4 regions of the Sporosarcina sp. P12(2017) genome follow, and region 2 is predicted to be linked to each of the others. Evidence: riboswitches for the same ligand, from Rfam matches in the RefSeq annotation. Region 2 holds a riboswitch; each other region holds the start of a gene.

Region 1 (4,249 bases), on a different contig from region 2:
CAAATCCGATGTTGTAAAAGGACTTGACCTAGGGGCAGATGATTATATTACGAAACCATTTGACGAGCGGGAACTCATCGCGAGAGTGCGCGTGGCATTACGGCGTTCAGAGAACGAAAATCAACCGAAGACTATTCATGAAGGTCCATTTACTCTTGACTTGGAGTCCTATTCCATCCTGTATGACACGCATGAAGTGCGTCTTACGTTAAAGGAGTTCTATATTATAGAAGCGATGATGACTCGGCCAAATCGGACGTTTACCCGGGAAGACTTGCTTCAAGTAGCTTGGGAATTTGACACGTATACAGAGGTTCGGACAGTCGATTCACATATTCGAAATTTACGGGATAAGTTGAGGAAATCAAATTTTCTAATTGACGAGATTTTGGTGACGGTTTGGGGTATCGGCTATAAGTGGAGATAACTACATATCATGCTATAAAGATAGAAAAGGCTACTTTCCACGAATGAATGGAGAGTAGCCTTTTCTTAATTACGTAAAATAACATACACAAGATACACGACGTACGCTACAGCTAGCATGAGCCCTTCACGCTTACCAATTTTGAAGCCAGTTCTAGCGAATAGCAATAATACTAGGGTCAATACAAGCATAATGATGACGTCAATAAACACTTTATCGTTCACTGCGATAGGCGTAATGACAGAGGAAGCCCCGAGAACAAACAGGATGTTAAAAATATTGCTACCGACGATGTTCCCTAAAGCGATTTCACTTTCTTTTTTCAAAGCCGCTGAAATTGATGTAACCAATTCAGGCAATGACGTACCGATCGCAATGATCGTAAGACCGACTAATGTTTCGCTCATGCCAAGAGAATAAGCGATTTTCGTGGCGTTGCTAACGACCAAATCGCCTCCGAATATAATCGCTGCCAACCCGACTAGCGTAATTAGTATATTCTTCCCCCACTTCACATTATCAGTGGCTTGTGTAAGTGTAGCATTTTGACGACTTCGAAGGCCAAGTTCAATCACATAGTACATAAAGATCGAAAGGAATAGTAAGAAAATAATTCCATCGCCGCGTGTGATCATATTGCTGCTGAAGCCTTGTAATGCCATATCACTCATCAACACCAACATGACTATACTTGCTAATAAAGTGAACGGAATCTCTTTCCGGATAGTCTCACTTTGTACCTTCAACGGAAACAGAAATGCCGCCATCCCGACAACGATGGTGATATTGAATATATTACTTCCGACTACGTTCCCCACTGCGACGTCTGCGTTTCCGCCCATCGCTGCAATAATACTGACCGTCGCTTCTGGTGAACTAGTTCCGAGCGCTACAATGGTGAGACCAATCAAAATAGGTGGAATTTGCAACAGTCTTGCAATATTTGAAGAGCCATCCACGAAATAGTCGGCACCTTTTATTAATAATACAAATCCAATAATGAGTAAAACATAGGACATATATTGGTTACCTCCTCCATAGGAATGATATTTCTAATTAGTTGTATGCAAGTGTGTCTAGACTACAATAAAATAATTGCATCAATTACTGCATACTTGATGCATATTATGACAAGCACCATGATAAAAACAAAATATGTATGTGACTTTACTTCCCCATAGCATTCATCCTTCTCAATCCCAGATATGTTATACAATGTAAACTCTACTACACTGATCCTTCCCCCTTTTATTTTTTCTTTTTGATTATCTCACGTCATCACTACTTATGCATCTTACAAGTCATACAAAACATTCATTTCTCATCATTACATGCTTTCTTGAGTGTTGTTGAAAAGATTTTATAAAAATAGCTTGTCCATAGATCTATCTTTACAGACAAGGCAACGATATAATTTTCCAGAAACTTACTATAGGACTGAATGTACAATATTTTGGGGGTTTTCTTCTGATTACGCATTTCTGCTTCCTCACCAATCACACTAGTTACGGGTAAATAACGGAACCTATGAAAATTAACAGAATAATTACTCTTTAAAAACCGATTTAGGTATGGTATACTATTCCTGTTCGAACAATTAAATACTAATACTAGGGGTGTCCAACGTTATTGGACTGAGATGGAATGACAGTACACGCATTCCGGACTCTTTGGACCTGATCTGGCTCGTACCAGCGTAGGGAAGTTTTCATTTTATCAGCAACGCTTATTTTGCGTTTTGAAGACCAGGTCCTATCTACGGAACTGGTCTTTTTTGTTGCCGATTCCCATCACTTGAATCGAGTCATGTCGCCCCTTAAAAGGAGACGATGACAAAATGCAAGAGAAGAAAGAAGAAATCCGTATCCATGAATGTTTTCCGGCAAGTAGCAAGACTTATGTACAAGGAAGTCGTCCTGACATACTCGTACCGATGCGCGAAATTGAACTATCACCAACTGTAACTGATCAAGGTGAAATACCAAATGAACCTTTCCGTGTCTATGATACAAGCGGGAAATATACGGAAGCTGGTTATCAAGTGGATATCCAAAAAGGACTCCCGAATATTAAGAAGAACTGGATAGTTGAACGAAATGACGTGGAAGAGTATGAAGGTCGGCAAGTGAAGCCACAGGATAATGGGTACCGTTCAATGGAAAAAATGAAAAATGACGCAGAATTTCCATTGTTGAAACGCAAACCATTACGAGCAAAAAGTGGCATGAATGTTACACAAATGCATTATGCACGCAAAGGAATCATTACACCTGAAATGGAATTCATTGCAATCCGCGAAAATGTAACGCCTGAACTTGTACGGGATGAAGTGGCGAGAGGACGGGCGATTATACCGTCTAATATTAACCATCCAGAAGCGGAACCGATGATTATCGGTAGTAAATTCCATGTGAAAATCAATGCGAATATCGGAAATTCTGCGGTCTCCTCATCAATTGCTGAGGAAGTGGAAAAGATGACATGGGCTACACGTTGGGGTGCAGATAATATCATGGATTTATCAACGGGAAAGAACATTCATACAACACGTGAATGGATCATCCGCAACTCACCTGTCCCAGTGGGAACGGTCCCATTATATCAAGCGTTGGAAAAAGTAAACGGCAAAGTGGAAGATCTCTCATGGGAAGTATTCCGCGACACATTGATTGAGCAGGCTGAGCAAGGTGTCAGCTACTTTACCATTCATGCGGGTGTTCTGCTCCGTTATATTCCCATGACGATTCATCGTGTGACCGGCATTGTCTCACGTGGTGGTTCTATTATGGCCCAGTGGTGTATGTTGCATCATAAAGAAAGTTTTCTATACACACACTTTGAAGATATATGTGAAATTATGAAACAGTACGATATCGCGTTTTCCTTGGGAGATGGATTACGTCCCGGCTCAATTGCTGATGCCAATGACGAGGCACAATTCGCTGAACTTGAAACACTTGGCGAACTAACGAAGATTGCTTGGTCCCATGATGTGCAAGTCATGGTAGAAGGTCCTGGACATGTGCCTATGCATTTAATTAAGGAAAATATGGATAAGCAAATGGAGATTTGTCAAGAAGCGCCTTTTTATACACTCGGTCCTTTGACGACAGATATTGCTCCTGCCTATGACCACATCACATCTGCTATTGGTGCGGCTATGATCGGCTGGTTCGGGACAGCGATGTTATGTTATGTAACCCCTAAAGAACATCTTGGTCTACCGAATAAAGATGATGTGCGTGAAGGCGTCATTACGTATAAAATTGCAGCCCATGCAGCTGATTTAGCAAAAGGTCATCCGAATGCATATAAACGCGACAACGCATTATCAAAAGCCCGTTTCGAATTCCGTTGGCGAGATCAATTTAATTTAAGTTTGGATCCTGAACGCGCGATGGAATATCATGATGAAACATTGCCGGCTGAAGGAGCCAAGATCGCCCACTTCTGTTCGATGTGCGGACCTAAATTTTGCAGTATGCGAATTTCACACGACATTAGAAAATATGCTGATGAAAACAGTTTAGAAGAGAAGCTAGCAATGGAAAGTGGCATGAAGGAAAAGGCTGAAGAATTTAAAAAATCCGGTGCTGAAATCTATCTTTAATAAGGAGTGAATGGAGTTATGACAACCGAACAGTTAATTCATCAGATCTCTGTAAAACGCCGAAATCTTCATCAGTTAGAAGAACAGTTGGCTCTCCTGCAAGCACAATGCATACACGAATATACAGAAACTGTAACATATAGGAAATGTATGAAATGCTTGAAGATCGAGAGTGTCCATTATTAATACATGTTCTGCTATTCAAATACAGG
Region 2 (4,249 bases):
ATTGCCAAAGCACCGCTTCCCCCTTACCGAACAACAACATCGTCAATCCAGTAGATAGGAAAGAAATGACTAACGGAATCGAAAGTATTGAAAGTTTCTTCAATGAATAACCGCTGAATACATAAAACAATATTCCATATAAAACTGCTTGTGAGATAGCGAAAGGCAAACTTTGATTCACAAGCGTAATAATCAAGAACGCAAAAAATACGATGAATTTTAGTGCGGGATTGACTCGGAATAACCAGGTCTCGCGTTTAGGTGTGAACCAATTGAACATGCTTTGCACCTCCTGGTATATTAGCCGTATGCAGTACGCCGTCCACTATAGTCCAAACGGCAGTGGCGAAGCTCTCTACAATTTCCGTATCATGCGTAACCATCAAAATGGTCATGCCTTCAATGCGCAACTGTTCCAGCTTCTCAAGAATGGTGAATGTGTTTCGTGCGTCCTGTCCAAAAGTAGGTTCATCGAGCAATAAGATATCTGTATCAGGAGTGAGAGCAGTTGCTACACTCAAACGACGCTTTTGACCCGTAGATAGCTGATAAGGGTGGCGTGAAACAGAATCAGGTAAGTTAAATAAGCGTATCAATTCCTTCGCATAACGATCTGCATCAGCTTTTGGCATATCGTGCAAAGAGACTGTTAACTCTTCCGTAATTGAGTTCGTCACAAATTGCAGTTCGGGATTTTGAAAGACAAGTGAAAGACCTTTCGGCAGATGGCGCTTCTTCTTTTTCCACACAATGGATATGCCGTTCACCTCGTAAACACCGTCAGTCCGAAGTAATTGCATGAGTGATAAGAGCAATGTACTTTTACCAGAACCATTTTCTCCAACAATCGTAATCCAGTCACCAGCCTGTACGGTCGCCCGTTTGACAGAAATCTTCTCCACTTGACCACGATAGCCGTGAAAGTCCTGAATCTGAATTTTCTCCTCGGATGTAACTGCTTGACGATTGATCATCATCGATTGAAATGCTTCAGACGTTTTATATTCTTCCCATACCCCTGGATACCAAATACCATAACGTTTCAGTTCTTCCTGAAAGTGTGCGAAGATCTCTGCAGGCGAACCGTCTGCTATCATAACCCCATGATCATTAAACAGCACTACGCGATCAACCCAGTCCGCAATCAAATCAATTTTATGTTCCACGATAATCACGGTTTTATCAGCGGTTGCTTCTTTAATAGAAGACCAAATTTGTTGCGTGCCTTCTGGATCCAGTAATGCAGATGGTTCATCCAAAAATAGCACGTCAGGTTCCAGTAATAATACAGAAGCTAATGCTAACCGCTGCTTCATACCTTGCGACATTTCATTGATGGACGTATGTGGGTCTTTCAAATGCAAGTCTACACGTTTCAATACCTCTTCAATAAGAAGGGACATTTCTTCACGCGGAACTTGAAGATTCTCCAATACGAAAGCAAGTTCCTCATCGACATATGTCATACAGAACTGTGTATCCGGGTCTTGGAAAACGAATCCCCATGAGTTAGGCAACTGAATGTCTGTTGCTTTCATTGGCAGTTCGATAGAGTTTGGTATAATGCCGCTCAATACTTGGAGTAAAGTAGATTTCCCGCAACCACTAGGACCGAGCATGAGAACTTTTTCACCAGGCTGCACAGAGAAGGAGAGGTCTTTAAAGAGCAAAGCATCTTCTCCTGGAAACTTTAATCGTAAATCGGTAACGCTGATGTTTTTCATAGTTGGATCATTCCTCCGCGTTTACTGATCAAGCAACGTATATTCTTTCTTATCAACAGGTCGAATTAACGATGTCACGCCTGTTGCTTCTAGCGCTCTTACAATAAATACAGCGAAAATACCTGTGAAGATGAATGCGCTGATTGTACGCAATCCGTATTTCACAATGAGTGCCCATGTTTCGAGTGCTGCGTACCCGTAAATTAAATCGAGTCCGAAACTTGCAAGGCATGAAGCGATACCTGCTAACCCGGCGATTAAAATGGAATAGCGTCTATAACGGAATGCAGCAAACAGTAATTCCGCAGCAAGACCCTGTGCAAATCCATACATCAAAACCTCAATACCATGTCCGGCAAACGCAGACAAGGAAGCCCCTGCCAGACTTGCGATGAATGCAGTACCAGGCTTTCGCAATAATAAAAAGGCAAATGGTCCTACCATGAACCACATGCCGTAAAGCAGTTGACGTGCGACAGGCATGATCGGTTTGATGACAGTGTATAAATCATCCCAAAATTTCATCAGTACCCCAAACACTACGCCAATCATGATGGTGATCAACAAATCGGTAAACTTTAACTTCTTCAAACTCTTCCACTCCTAGTTATTTTTTATACAAAAAAGCCGTCTGAAGAGCAGACGGCCGAGGAAGGAAAGAGATTCCTGTATAGTTCCATCGAACACGCTCTCTACGCTGGCATTACCCAGATCAGATTAACGGTCAGCAGTGGATTAATCTGCTATCTCAGCCTGATTCTCTCAAGCACCCGTCTGGACAATTATGTAAGTAAACCTAGTATACAGCACGTTGAATTGTCTGGCAACTTAAGAAATTACTACACGTTTCAATGAACTGCTTACAGTTTAAATTGAACAAATACTAGTGAAATCCTGATATACTAAAAGGATAGAAATAATCTTAATTGTGTTCTTAATATAATGTAAATAGAGTGTAAAAGGAGTTTTTACATGACGAAACATATAGCATTTATTGACGTGGAAACGACAGGTATGAGTGCCGAGGCGAGTGAAGTGATCGAGTTAGGCGTTATGCTAGGAGAGTATGAGGATAATCGTATTATTCGGGTGGCTGATGAGTATTGCGAGTTTCAAGAACCGTTCTATTCCATCTCTCCGACCATTACGAATCTCACAGGCATTACCGATCAGATGGTAAGAGGGAAGTCATTGGATATGGATAGAATCTTGAAAATACTAGATCAAGCAGACGGTATAGTAGCGCATAACGCATCATTTGATAGGGGATTCGTTAGTCGACTATTGCCTGAAACGCTCGACATGGACTGGTATTGCTCCGTCCGACAAATCAAATGGAAGAATTACGGCTTTGAGAACGGTAAACTGCAACAATTGCTGAGAGCGCACCGAATTCAAGTGCATAATGCCCACAGAGCACTCGACGATGCAAAAAATCTTGCGGTTTTGCTGAACTCGTCCAATCCGCATCTGGAAGATGATACGTTTATCTCCTATTTGATGAACAAAGCGCCGATGAAGAAACCAACTAAAACAAGATTTTAATAGTAGTGAAAGATGTCTGGGAAGTACAAAGTGAATTCGTCTGATGAGAATTGTAATAAAGACATAAAAAGGAAGAAATTTATAATGAATAATGGTAGAAGAACCGCTATACGAAGATATGAAAATGTGGATAAGCGAAGGCGAAGTGGAAGAACAGAAATGGGCCATGGAAAGCAGGCTTTCTGGAACATTATAAATAAAGTGAATTACGTAAAAGCGTCTGCATAGTTACAGACGCTTTTTACCTGTTATAAGATGAATTTTCGTACAAGATTATTAAGTTCTTCAGCCAATTGAGCTAAATCATTGGAATTACTCGCTATTTCTTCCATTGCACTGCTTGCCTGTTGTGAGGATGCCGATGTTTGTTCCACACCGGCAGCAGACTCCTCAGTAATCGCCGCAATCTCTTCGATTGAACCGCTCATTTCCTGACTATTTTCCGATATATTTTGAAGGTCGGCCGAAATATTCTGTATCCGATTGACCATCTCCGTCACGGCTTCACTGATCTGATCAAAAGTTTCGCTTGTGCGCTCAATTTGGTTTGTACCTTCTTCTACTTGCTTATATCCTTCTTGCAATGAATTTGTAACCATACTGGACTCCGTTTGAATTCGGTTGACGATTTCGGTGATATTTGTAACGGATGCGGACGATTGTTCTGCCAGAGTCCGTACTTCATCTGCTACTACGGCAAATCCTTTACCATGTTCTCCAGCCCGAGCTGCTTCGATTGCAGCATTTAATGCTAACAAATTAGTTTGTGCGGCAATTCCTTGTATAACCAAAACAAGTTGGGAAATTTGTTGTGTATGTTTGTCTAAACCTTCTACATTTACAACTGCGTCATGGACGATTTGATCAATAATCTTCATCTGTTTTAATGAGAAATTCATGGCGTCACTTCCAGCACTTGTCATGTTCAGCACTTCATTGGATGATTGGTGAATATAGGTACCATTTTCATTGGCATCCAT
Region 3 (4,249 bases), on a different contig from region 2:
AATGAAGTACCTGATTATTACGGTGGGTTTGAGAAGGAAGATTTAGAAGGTTTGATTCAGATGATGGACATGAATTATATCGGCTGGGCGAATTATCTAGCGCAAGTCATAATGAAGAACCCTGAAAGGCCGGAACTTTCACAGCAATTGGAGGATAACTTCTGCTCGACAGATCCGGAGGTTGCCCGTCGTTTTGCGATTGCGACCTTCTTCTCTGATCATCGAGATGATGTGAGGAAAGTGATAGTGCCATCGCTCATTCTCCAATGTTCCGATGATAGTATTGCGCCTGTTGAAGTGGGACGTTATATGCATCGGCACCTCCAGAACAGCACGCTTGAAATCATGGATGCGACAGGACATTGCCCTCATATGAGTCATCCAGAAAAAACCATTCAGCTGATTAGAAATTATTTGACTTCCGTATACAAGAGTCTTGTCACAAATGGATAGACAGCTAGATTCTGCGCCGTTCGGTTATTTCACACTGGATGATACAGGGATGATTGTTGAAATCAATCAGACGCTGCTTAGTTTACTTGGCTATCAGCTTCATGAGGTAAAGGGGAAACACATCAATCTGATATTGCCGAACGCAAGCCGGTCTTTTTATCAGCTGTACTTTTTTCCGATGATTCGATTGCAGAATAAAGTAGAAGAGATGTATTTTTCATTCAAGTCCAAAGACGGGCAGGAAATTTCCGTGCTATTGAACGCATTGCGTAATGAACGAGATGGAAAGGCTTTCAATGATTGTGCATGTCTGCGCATGAAGAATAGAATCGAGTATGAGGAAGTGATTCTTGCGGCCAAAAAGGACACGGAAACACGCAATCTACTGAAGGTGAAGCAGATACAAGAATTGGAGCGCTTGCGGATCGAGTATGAAGCGAAGCAAAATAAGTTATTAGCGTTAAATGAGACACTTCAGGAGATGGCCATTACGGATGGACTCACAGGTCTCAAGAACCGTCACTACCTACAAGAAAGTCTTTCTTCCTATTTTATGCCGCACAACGAACGGTCCTTGTCTCTTTCTTTTCTGTTAATCGATATAGACTTTTTTAAAAAGGTAAATGATACATATGGTCATTTGACGGGCGATAGCATATTGCGGGAGTTGGGACGCTTGTTTAGGGAAGAATCCAGGACAGAAGATGTGGCTGCTCGTTACGGGGGAGAAGAATTTGCTTTAGTTCTTCCAGCAACAGAGAAAGTGGAAGCTTTAGAAATAGCGGAGAGAATTCGTTGCCGAGTTGAGAATGCGGATTGGAATAGCTATGGTGTTACCGTCAGTATTGGGGTAGCGACCAAGGTGCCAGGAGATACGGAGAATTCTTTGCAGTCTAGAGCAGATTGGGCATTGTATACTTCAAAAGATAATGGACGGAATCGGATTACGTTTGGTTAAGGTACCAGGTCCCCGCACAATTCAAACACAATTCGGGTAATTGAATATGGGAAAGATAAAGGCGGTAAGGCCAAAACATTTTATCGAACGACTGGCATCCTTGGTATATGGAATTTCTGTCTGCAGCATGGACTTCCTTCACATCAGTCAATCACTGCGGAGCAAAAGAAGAATATGGCAGACGGGTTGTCGAGTATTGCGATCACCAATCTAAAGAAGAGTGGTGGCGGTGTAAGTAGCAATATGGACGAAATTCTACTACAAGACGAATATGCAAAAGAATTGTGGATGAAAGAGATTGAATTGATTAACCCCGATATAGTTGTGTGCTGTGGCACGTTCTCGGTCGTTAAATCAGTAGTAGGTTTTCAGACAGAAGTCTGTGACTCAGGTGCGCTGTATGGAGATGCTCTTGGCACTCGCTTTGTTGAATTTATGCATCCAATGTATCGTGTCAGTCCGAAGATTATTTATGCTTATTTCAAGGAAACTATGCAGTCGTGCCGTTCATAAAAAAGGGGTACTGATCCACTAAGTAAATTAGAAAACTTAACAGATCAACAACAAAAAGCCTCCTTGGTTATTTTCAGTCGAGGAATTTTTGTTGTTTTCAAATTGAAGCATTAACTAAAGTAGTTGCGTGAAAAATCTAAAGAGGAATCGCTTTCGGGTACGCTGTGCACGAAACTATTCAGCCCATACACTACAATTGCATGCAAAATCACCTTGCACAGGCACCGATCCACAATAAATTTAAAATGACAAATTCTAACTAGTATGTTAATCTGAAAAAAATGAATATTCATCCACTGGAGGTGCCTTTGAAAAAAGGCTGAGATCAAAGTGATTGACTTTGGGACTCTTGGAACCTGATCCAGCTCGTACTGGCGAAGGGAAGTGGCACTGCTTACATCACTTGTATGTTATGGACTGTATACATGAGGCGCTGCTTTCTTCTATGAAAGTGGCGTTTTTCACTTCCTAACAGGCCGGTATAGATGTTCAATGGTATCAGTATTTAGGTCATCTTTGAGGAGTGGAAACAATGAAGACATATGATCATATTGTTATTGGCGGAGGAGTAATAGGTTGTTCCATTGCTTATCGACTGGCCAAAGAAGGCTTAAGCGTAGCTGTTTTTGATGCAGGCAAAGCCGGACAGGCCTCTATGGCAGCAGGAGGGATGCTTGGGGCGCAAAATGAGTTTGAGCAGGACAATCCGTTGTTGGGAATCGCACTGGAAAGCCGAGCGATGTTCCCTCAACTTCGTGATGAATTGCTGTCCGAAACGGGTATAGACATTGATTTACGAACAGCTGGCCTGATCAAAACGGCCGCGACAGAACAGGATCGTGACGAGCTGCATCGGCAGTATCACTTTTTATCCGAAAAGGACCCATCCATTCAGTGGCTTGAGCCGGAAGAAGTGCCGAAGATCGAACCTTGTATGATGTCCCAAACTGCCGGTGCTATTTTTCTGGAAAAAGACCATCAAGTGAAAGCCCCCTTGCTCGCACAGGCCTTTTTGAAAGCAGCAATGAATGCCGGTGCCCATGTATATGAAGAAACAAAGGCTCTTCGTCTGCTGATTCAGCACAACCGGATAGTGGGGGTTGATACTTCAATCGGCTCGCTTTATGCAACTCAAGTGACGATTGCAGCCGGTGCCTGGAGCAGCCATCTCTTAGCTGACACTGATTTTTCCTTGCCCGTCATTCCTGTGAAAGGTGAATGCTTGTCAATCCGGCTGGCCGGCCCTGCACCGGTCAAAACGGTTTTTGCGGTAGACGGCTGTTATATTGTGCCGAAACGAAATAAGGAAATGCTCATCGGTGCAACGTCTATTCCCGGTTCCTTTGATACATCAGTAACGGCTCATGGCATTCTTTCGCTATTACAACGGGCTTCCCGCCTATTGCCTGTGCTTAGTGATGGAGTGATCCACCGAACATGGGTCGGTGTACGTCCCCAAGCCGCAGACCATCTGCCGATCATGGGGTCTCATCCGTTCATCGACGGGCTGCATATATGTACCGGTCATTACCGAAACGGCATTTTGCTTAGCCCGATTACAGGTATACTGATGAAGGATTACATAAACGGCTGTCAGAAGACGCATGAGTTGCTTACTCCTTTTGCTTTAAGTGGCGCCAGGTTGAGTTACCAAGCCTAGGTTGCAGCATATAGTGGGTGGAAGTCCTGCCGAGAATGAATTAGCCATTCACTCGTAGCGAGTCTTGGAGGATGTGAGGAACATACTGTGCATGTGTTAAATGGGCGAAACGAATGCTATCATTGCTGTTGATTTTGGATAGTTATCGCGGTGATTATGTTGTCGTTTGCGGTCCAGTGTAATTTTTAGGAATCATTACACTACGTAAAGTATGTGCTACTTAAATATTTTTTCAATTCACGTAGTTCAATATATGTAAAAATACAGCTGCCACTATTAAAGTGGCGGCTGCATTTATTCATCAGTGTTTACGATGATGAAACAGACGGGACAGGCCTTTCAGAATGATCGCCAAGGCGAACAACACGATGATGATCACGATGATCACTGCAACGGCTAAAAGCAGCAGGTTTGTACCGACGACCGCCAATACAGCGGGCACAATTAAAAACAAGCCGAGCAAAGCATATCCGGCTATAAGCCCGAAGAAGAAAAGCTGTTCTTTGCTTACATGTTCATGTTTTGACATAAACTTCACCTCCTTGCTGTACTATATGTAACCTCCAGCAAGGCGAACTAATGCAATACACACGGTTGTTGTAAATAAAAGAGTATTTATATAGAAACGGTAAGAAACGGTACCAGGTCCCCACACAATTCAAAAC
Region 4 (4,249 bases), on a different contig from region 2:
TAGTTTCCAAACAGTTTCTCCTCCAAGTTCTCTTACATGTAGTTTTACAAATTTTCATCATCTGAAATTCTCTAAGATGTGTGCTTCTTCATCCGAGAACACCATCTAACTGAAATACGTTCGTCGAATAGTCATCAATGTGAGGTTTTAAGGACCGAGCAAACACGCTCGGCAGATTCTTCTTATGAATCTAGCGGATATAGCAAGGGTACTTACGTAGAAAAGCCAAAATGGAGATTCGTGCTGGCTACTATGGGTGCTATCTTTCTGCCTTGCGGTATGAAGTGCAAAAAAGAGCGCCTTTACAAAAGCGGGGAGCTTTTGTTCATGGAAACAGCAGATATATTAAAGATTCGCTGATATGAAAGACACTTTCAATATCTTGAATTTACTACCATACGTATTCATCCAACCAACGTTCACACACTGGTGAAGAAGCAAACTATGTGTCTCCTCTGACACTGGTTGTAATTATAGGAAACTCTGAAAACGTTGTCAACAGTAAATATATCAATTTATTTATTTGATTAAAAAGTAAAGTACTGATAAGTCAGTCAGCGTATAGCCTAAGAGGGAATATAAAAAACCGGAAACAATTTTCGTTTCCGGTTGAATTTTATGAAAATAATATCTTTTCTAATTCCATTGGTGCAATATATGTATCCCCTTGATAAACACGCATATTACCACCTGAAATTTCATCAATCAACATGATGTTTCGCTCAGGATCGCGACCAAATTCCAATTTGATATCATATAGCTCTAACCCTTTTTCCGCCATCTCTGATCGAACGACTTCAGAAATTTGCTGAGTTAATTCTTTAAGCGTTGCGTATTCTTCATGCGTTAAAATATGAAGTTGCGCCAAAGCATCTTCTGAAATAGGTGGATCTTGACGTTCATCGTCTTTTAGCGTCACTTCCACGAAAGCATCCAATACTTGCCCTTCTTCAGCATACGCACCGAATCTGCGCAAGAAACTTCCGACCGCACGGTATCGACAAATCACTTCTAATCCTTTACCAAAGACCGTAGCAGGTTTCACCGTCATCGTCACTTCATCCAGATCAGCATTGATGTAATGTGTTGGTACGTTTTGCTCCTCCAATTTCTCGAAAAAGTATTTCGTCATGCGAAGTCCAGACTTCCCAGCACCATCAATCGTCAGGCCTACTGTGTTAGCACCTGGATCGAATACACCATCTTCCCCTGTTACATCATCCTTGAATTTCAATAGCACGTGGCCATCTTCCAAGCGGTAGACGTCTTTCGTTTTACCAGAATAGGTTAATTTCATCCGTACGATTCTCCTCTATTCATAAATGTGTACTACCTATTCAGTATAAAGCACTTTGACGAGAAGAAAAAGTATTGTTTGACGAAAGTTGATAGGCATCATGACAGATTTCACAAAATACTCTTATACTTAGGATCACACATACACTTTAAAGAGGAGGAAATGAATCATATACTTTCATACGGTTACCTTCTACCTTTAATTCGGAGCGCTTTTTGAAATACGTACTCTTCCATCAAGGCAAGTATTGAACCGGCTCTACAAGAAGCAAGCATCCTTTGAAACAATAAAATTATGGAAATCATTGTAAATGGTGTAGAAATCGGTATCGGTAATCAAATCGCTGAATGAGTACATATGTAAAAGAAACTCTTTTCATTCCGCCACACACATGATAAGCTAGTTGTGAAAACCAAATATTTTGACTATTAGGGGAATCCTTCACAAGGACTGAGAAAAGAGTGTGGCTCTGAAACCCTTATCACCTGAACAGGTTAGCACCTGCGGAGGGAAGTGGCGAGTCGTACCGTACGTATTTCTGTCGACATTTCTACCACTTTCCGATTCGGGAAGTGGTTTTTTCTATTGGAGGGGAATGAATGGAATTACTTGGCGTGACCGACGACCGTCTTTCAATTGATGAACTTACGCTACACTTGCAGCAGACTGCACCGTTTCTTGACGCCATCATTTTGCGGGAAAAGTCCAAGACAGATGAACAGCTTATAAATATAGTCACGCGCCTTGCAAGTGCTGGATTTCCACTCAACAAGCTCATTCTACATGCCAGACCTCACCTAGCTAGCAGGCTGAACTTATCAAAAGTACAGCTGACCGGTTATGGCATGTCTTTACCAGATGCACATCAAGAATTTCCTGAGCTGGCATTCGGTTGCTCGATTCATTCGTTGGCAGAAGCAAAGGAAGCTGTGAAAGAAGGAGCAGACTGGCTTTTGTACGGGCATATTTTCGCGACGAAATCGAAGCCCGGATTGCCAGCGCGCGGCACGGAAGAATTGTTTTCTATTGCAGAGTGTAGTTCGATTCCCGTGTATGCGATCGGTGGAATTCAGCCGCGTCACTTGCCCAATTTACAGCGAAACAATGTAGCAGGTGCTGCCGTATTATCCCCTATGCGTTCACTAAAAGTCTTACAAAGTTATAGAAATGGAGTGTCGTCTGATGGAGAAAATGATTGATTTGAACGGAAAATCGTATTCGGTCGTTCCGGAAGTAGGGACGATTCAGCAGTTACTTGAGCATTTAGGACTTGGCGATCGTATTTTGATTGTGGAGAAAAACAAAGAAATTTTGCAGAAAGATTACTATGACGCACCAATTATGGACCGAGACCAAATTGAAATCATACATTTTGTAGGAGGCGGATGAAAATGTTAAAAATAGCAGATAAAAAATTCTCTTCACGGTTATTACTAGGTACGGGGAAATATCCTTCATTTAAAATACAAAAGCAAGCAGTTGCGGTATCAGAAGCAGAGATCCTGACGTTCGCGGTACGACGCATGGATATTTTTGAGAAGTCACAGCCCAATTTCCTCGAACAACTAGATTTAACGCGCTATACATTGCTACCGAATACGGCAGGAGCGAGCACAGCAGAAGAAGCTGTACATATCGCACGTCTCGCAAAAGCATCCGGACTTTGCGACATGGTAAAGGTGGAAATCATCGGGTGTAGCCGTTCATTGCTCCCCGATCCCGTGGAAACATTACGCGCGTCTGAAATGCTGTTAGAGGAAGGCTTCATTGTATTACCCTATACGTCAGACGACGTAGTGCTTGCAAGAAAACTATGTGAATTAGGTGTTCACGCTATCATGCCGGGTGCTGCGCCGATCGGTTCGGGCAGAGGCATTCTGAACCCACTGAATTTATCCTTTATTATTGAGCAATCCAATGTACCTGTCATCATTGACGCAGGCGTCGGCTCGCCAAAAGACGCGGCTTTTGCGATGGAACTCGGAGCAGACGGCGTTTTACTGAATACCGCAGTATCGGAAGCCGCAAATCCTGTCATGATGGCAGAGGCAATGAAGTTGGCGATTGAAGCGGGTCGTCTCGGCTATAAGGCAGGACGTATGCCAGTACGCGATTATGGCGTAGCTAGCAGTCCGACTGAAGGGCTCGTGACAAATTGAGCAGTAAATATTCTCGGCAAGAGTTGTTTGCACCTATCGGACTAGTTGGGCAACAACGTATCCGCGAAGCAAAAGTTTTCGTCCTAGGAGCTGGTGCACTCGGCTCTTCCGGAGCGGAGATGCTGGTGCGTGCAGGTGTCGGCGAACTGACGATTGTCGATCGCGATATTTTGGAGTGGACTAATCTTCATAGACAACAATTATATACAGAGCAAGATGTGATCAATCAATTGCCGAAAGCGATCGCAGCGGAAAGTCGATTACGTGCTATCAATAGCGATGTGAAAGTTCGCGGGATTGTGGCGGATGTAACGCCTGAAAACGTCCTCGAGTTATTCGAAGGACATCAGTTCATTCTCGACGGCACAGATAATATAGAAACTCGGTTACTAGCAAACGACGCTGCATTACAACTCGGCATACCATTCTTCATGGGTGCTTGCGTCGGTAGCTACGGGCTGACGTTTCCTATCGGTGTAAAAGAAGGATCGCCCTGCCTGCATTGTCTGCTCGAAGCTTTGCCGCCACAGTCTTTGACTTGCGATACAGTCGGCGTCATCTCGCCAATCGTTGTCACAACTGCCGCTCGTCAAACCGCCGAACTGCTGAAGTGTATAACGGGCGCGACGATGGAACCCCGCCTCGAATCCGTTGATCTATGGACAGGCGAACGCGCCGCAATGAACGTGCAAAGCATGAAGAAACCCGGTTGTCCAAGTTGCTCAGACACCCCAGTCTATCCTTATCTGTCTGCTAATGAAGTCATGCGGACCGCTGTACTGTGCGGACGCGA

Evidence for each region. Region 2 has a riboswitch for thiamine pyrophosphate ahead of CSV80_RS10385 (ECF transporter S component). Riboswitches for the same ligand answer to the same signal wherever they lie in the genome.
Region 1: another riboswitch for thiamine pyrophosphate. It lies ahead of thiC (phosphomethylpyrimidine synthase ThiC); the one in region 2 lies ahead of CSV80_RS10385 (ECF transporter S component).
Region 3: another riboswitch for thiamine pyrophosphate. It lies ahead of thiO (glycine oxidase ThiO); the one in region 2 lies ahead of CSV80_RS10385 (ECF transporter S component).
Region 4: another riboswitch for thiamine pyrophosphate. It lies ahead of CSV80_RS08440 (thiamine phosphate synthase); the one in region 2 lies ahead of CSV80_RS10385 (ECF transporter S component).

The regions. Positions count from the first base shown of each region.
Region 1 is NZ_PDYL01000025.1:23,147-27,395, forward strand. Features, by position in the region: gene CSV80_RS16105 (response regulator transcription factor) at 1-427, shown strand, start outside; gene CSV80_RS16110 (calcium/sodium antiporter) at 493-1,446, opposite strand; TPP riboswitch at 2,030-2,147, shown strand; gene thiC (phosphomethylpyrimidine synthase ThiC) at 2,265-4,037, shown strand; gene CSV80_RS18080 (hypothetical protein) at 4,054-4,176, opposite strand.
Region 2 is NZ_PDYL01000011.1:49,858-54,106, forward strand. Features, by position in the region: gene CSV80_RS10375 (energy-coupling factor transporter transmembrane component T family protein) at 1-280, opposite strand, end outside; gene CSV80_RS10380 (ABC transporter ATP-binding protein) at 258-1,724, opposite strand; gene CSV80_RS10385 (ECF transporter S component) at 1,746-2,315, opposite strand; TPP riboswitch at 2,396-2,508, opposite strand; gene CSV80_RS10390 (exonuclease domain-containing protein) at 2,697-3,269, shown strand; gene CSV80_RS10395 (methyl-accepting chemotaxis protein) at 3,518-4,249, opposite strand, start outside.
Region 3 is NZ_PDYL01000005.1:145,068-149,316, reverse strand. Features, by position in the region: gene CSV80_RS05705 (alpha/beta fold hydrolase) at 1-453, shown strand, start outside; gene CSV80_RS05700 (sensor domain-containing diguanylate cyclase) at 446-1,411, shown strand; gene CSV80_RS05695 (hypothetical protein) at 1,586-1,924, shown strand; TPP riboswitch at 2,213-2,324, shown strand; gene thiO (glycine oxidase ThiO) at 2,457-3,584, shown strand; gene CSV80_RS05685 (hypothetical protein) at 3,886-4,113, opposite strand.
Region 4 is NZ_PDYL01000008.1:135,251-139,499, reverse strand. Features, by position in the region: gene ectA (diaminobutyrate acetyltransferase) at 1-10, opposite strand, end outside; gene CSV80_RS08445 (phosphoribosylaminoimidazolesuccinocarboxamide synthase) at 617-1,297, opposite strand; TPP riboswitch at 1,718-1,826, shown strand; gene CSV80_RS08440 (thiamine phosphate synthase) at 1,897-2,496, shown strand; gene thiS (sulfur carrier protein ThiS) at 2,480-2,686, shown strand; gene CSV80_RS08430 (thiazole synthase) at 2,683-3,456, shown strand; gene CSV80_RS08425 (ThiF family adenylyltransferase) at 3,453-4,249, shown strand, end outside.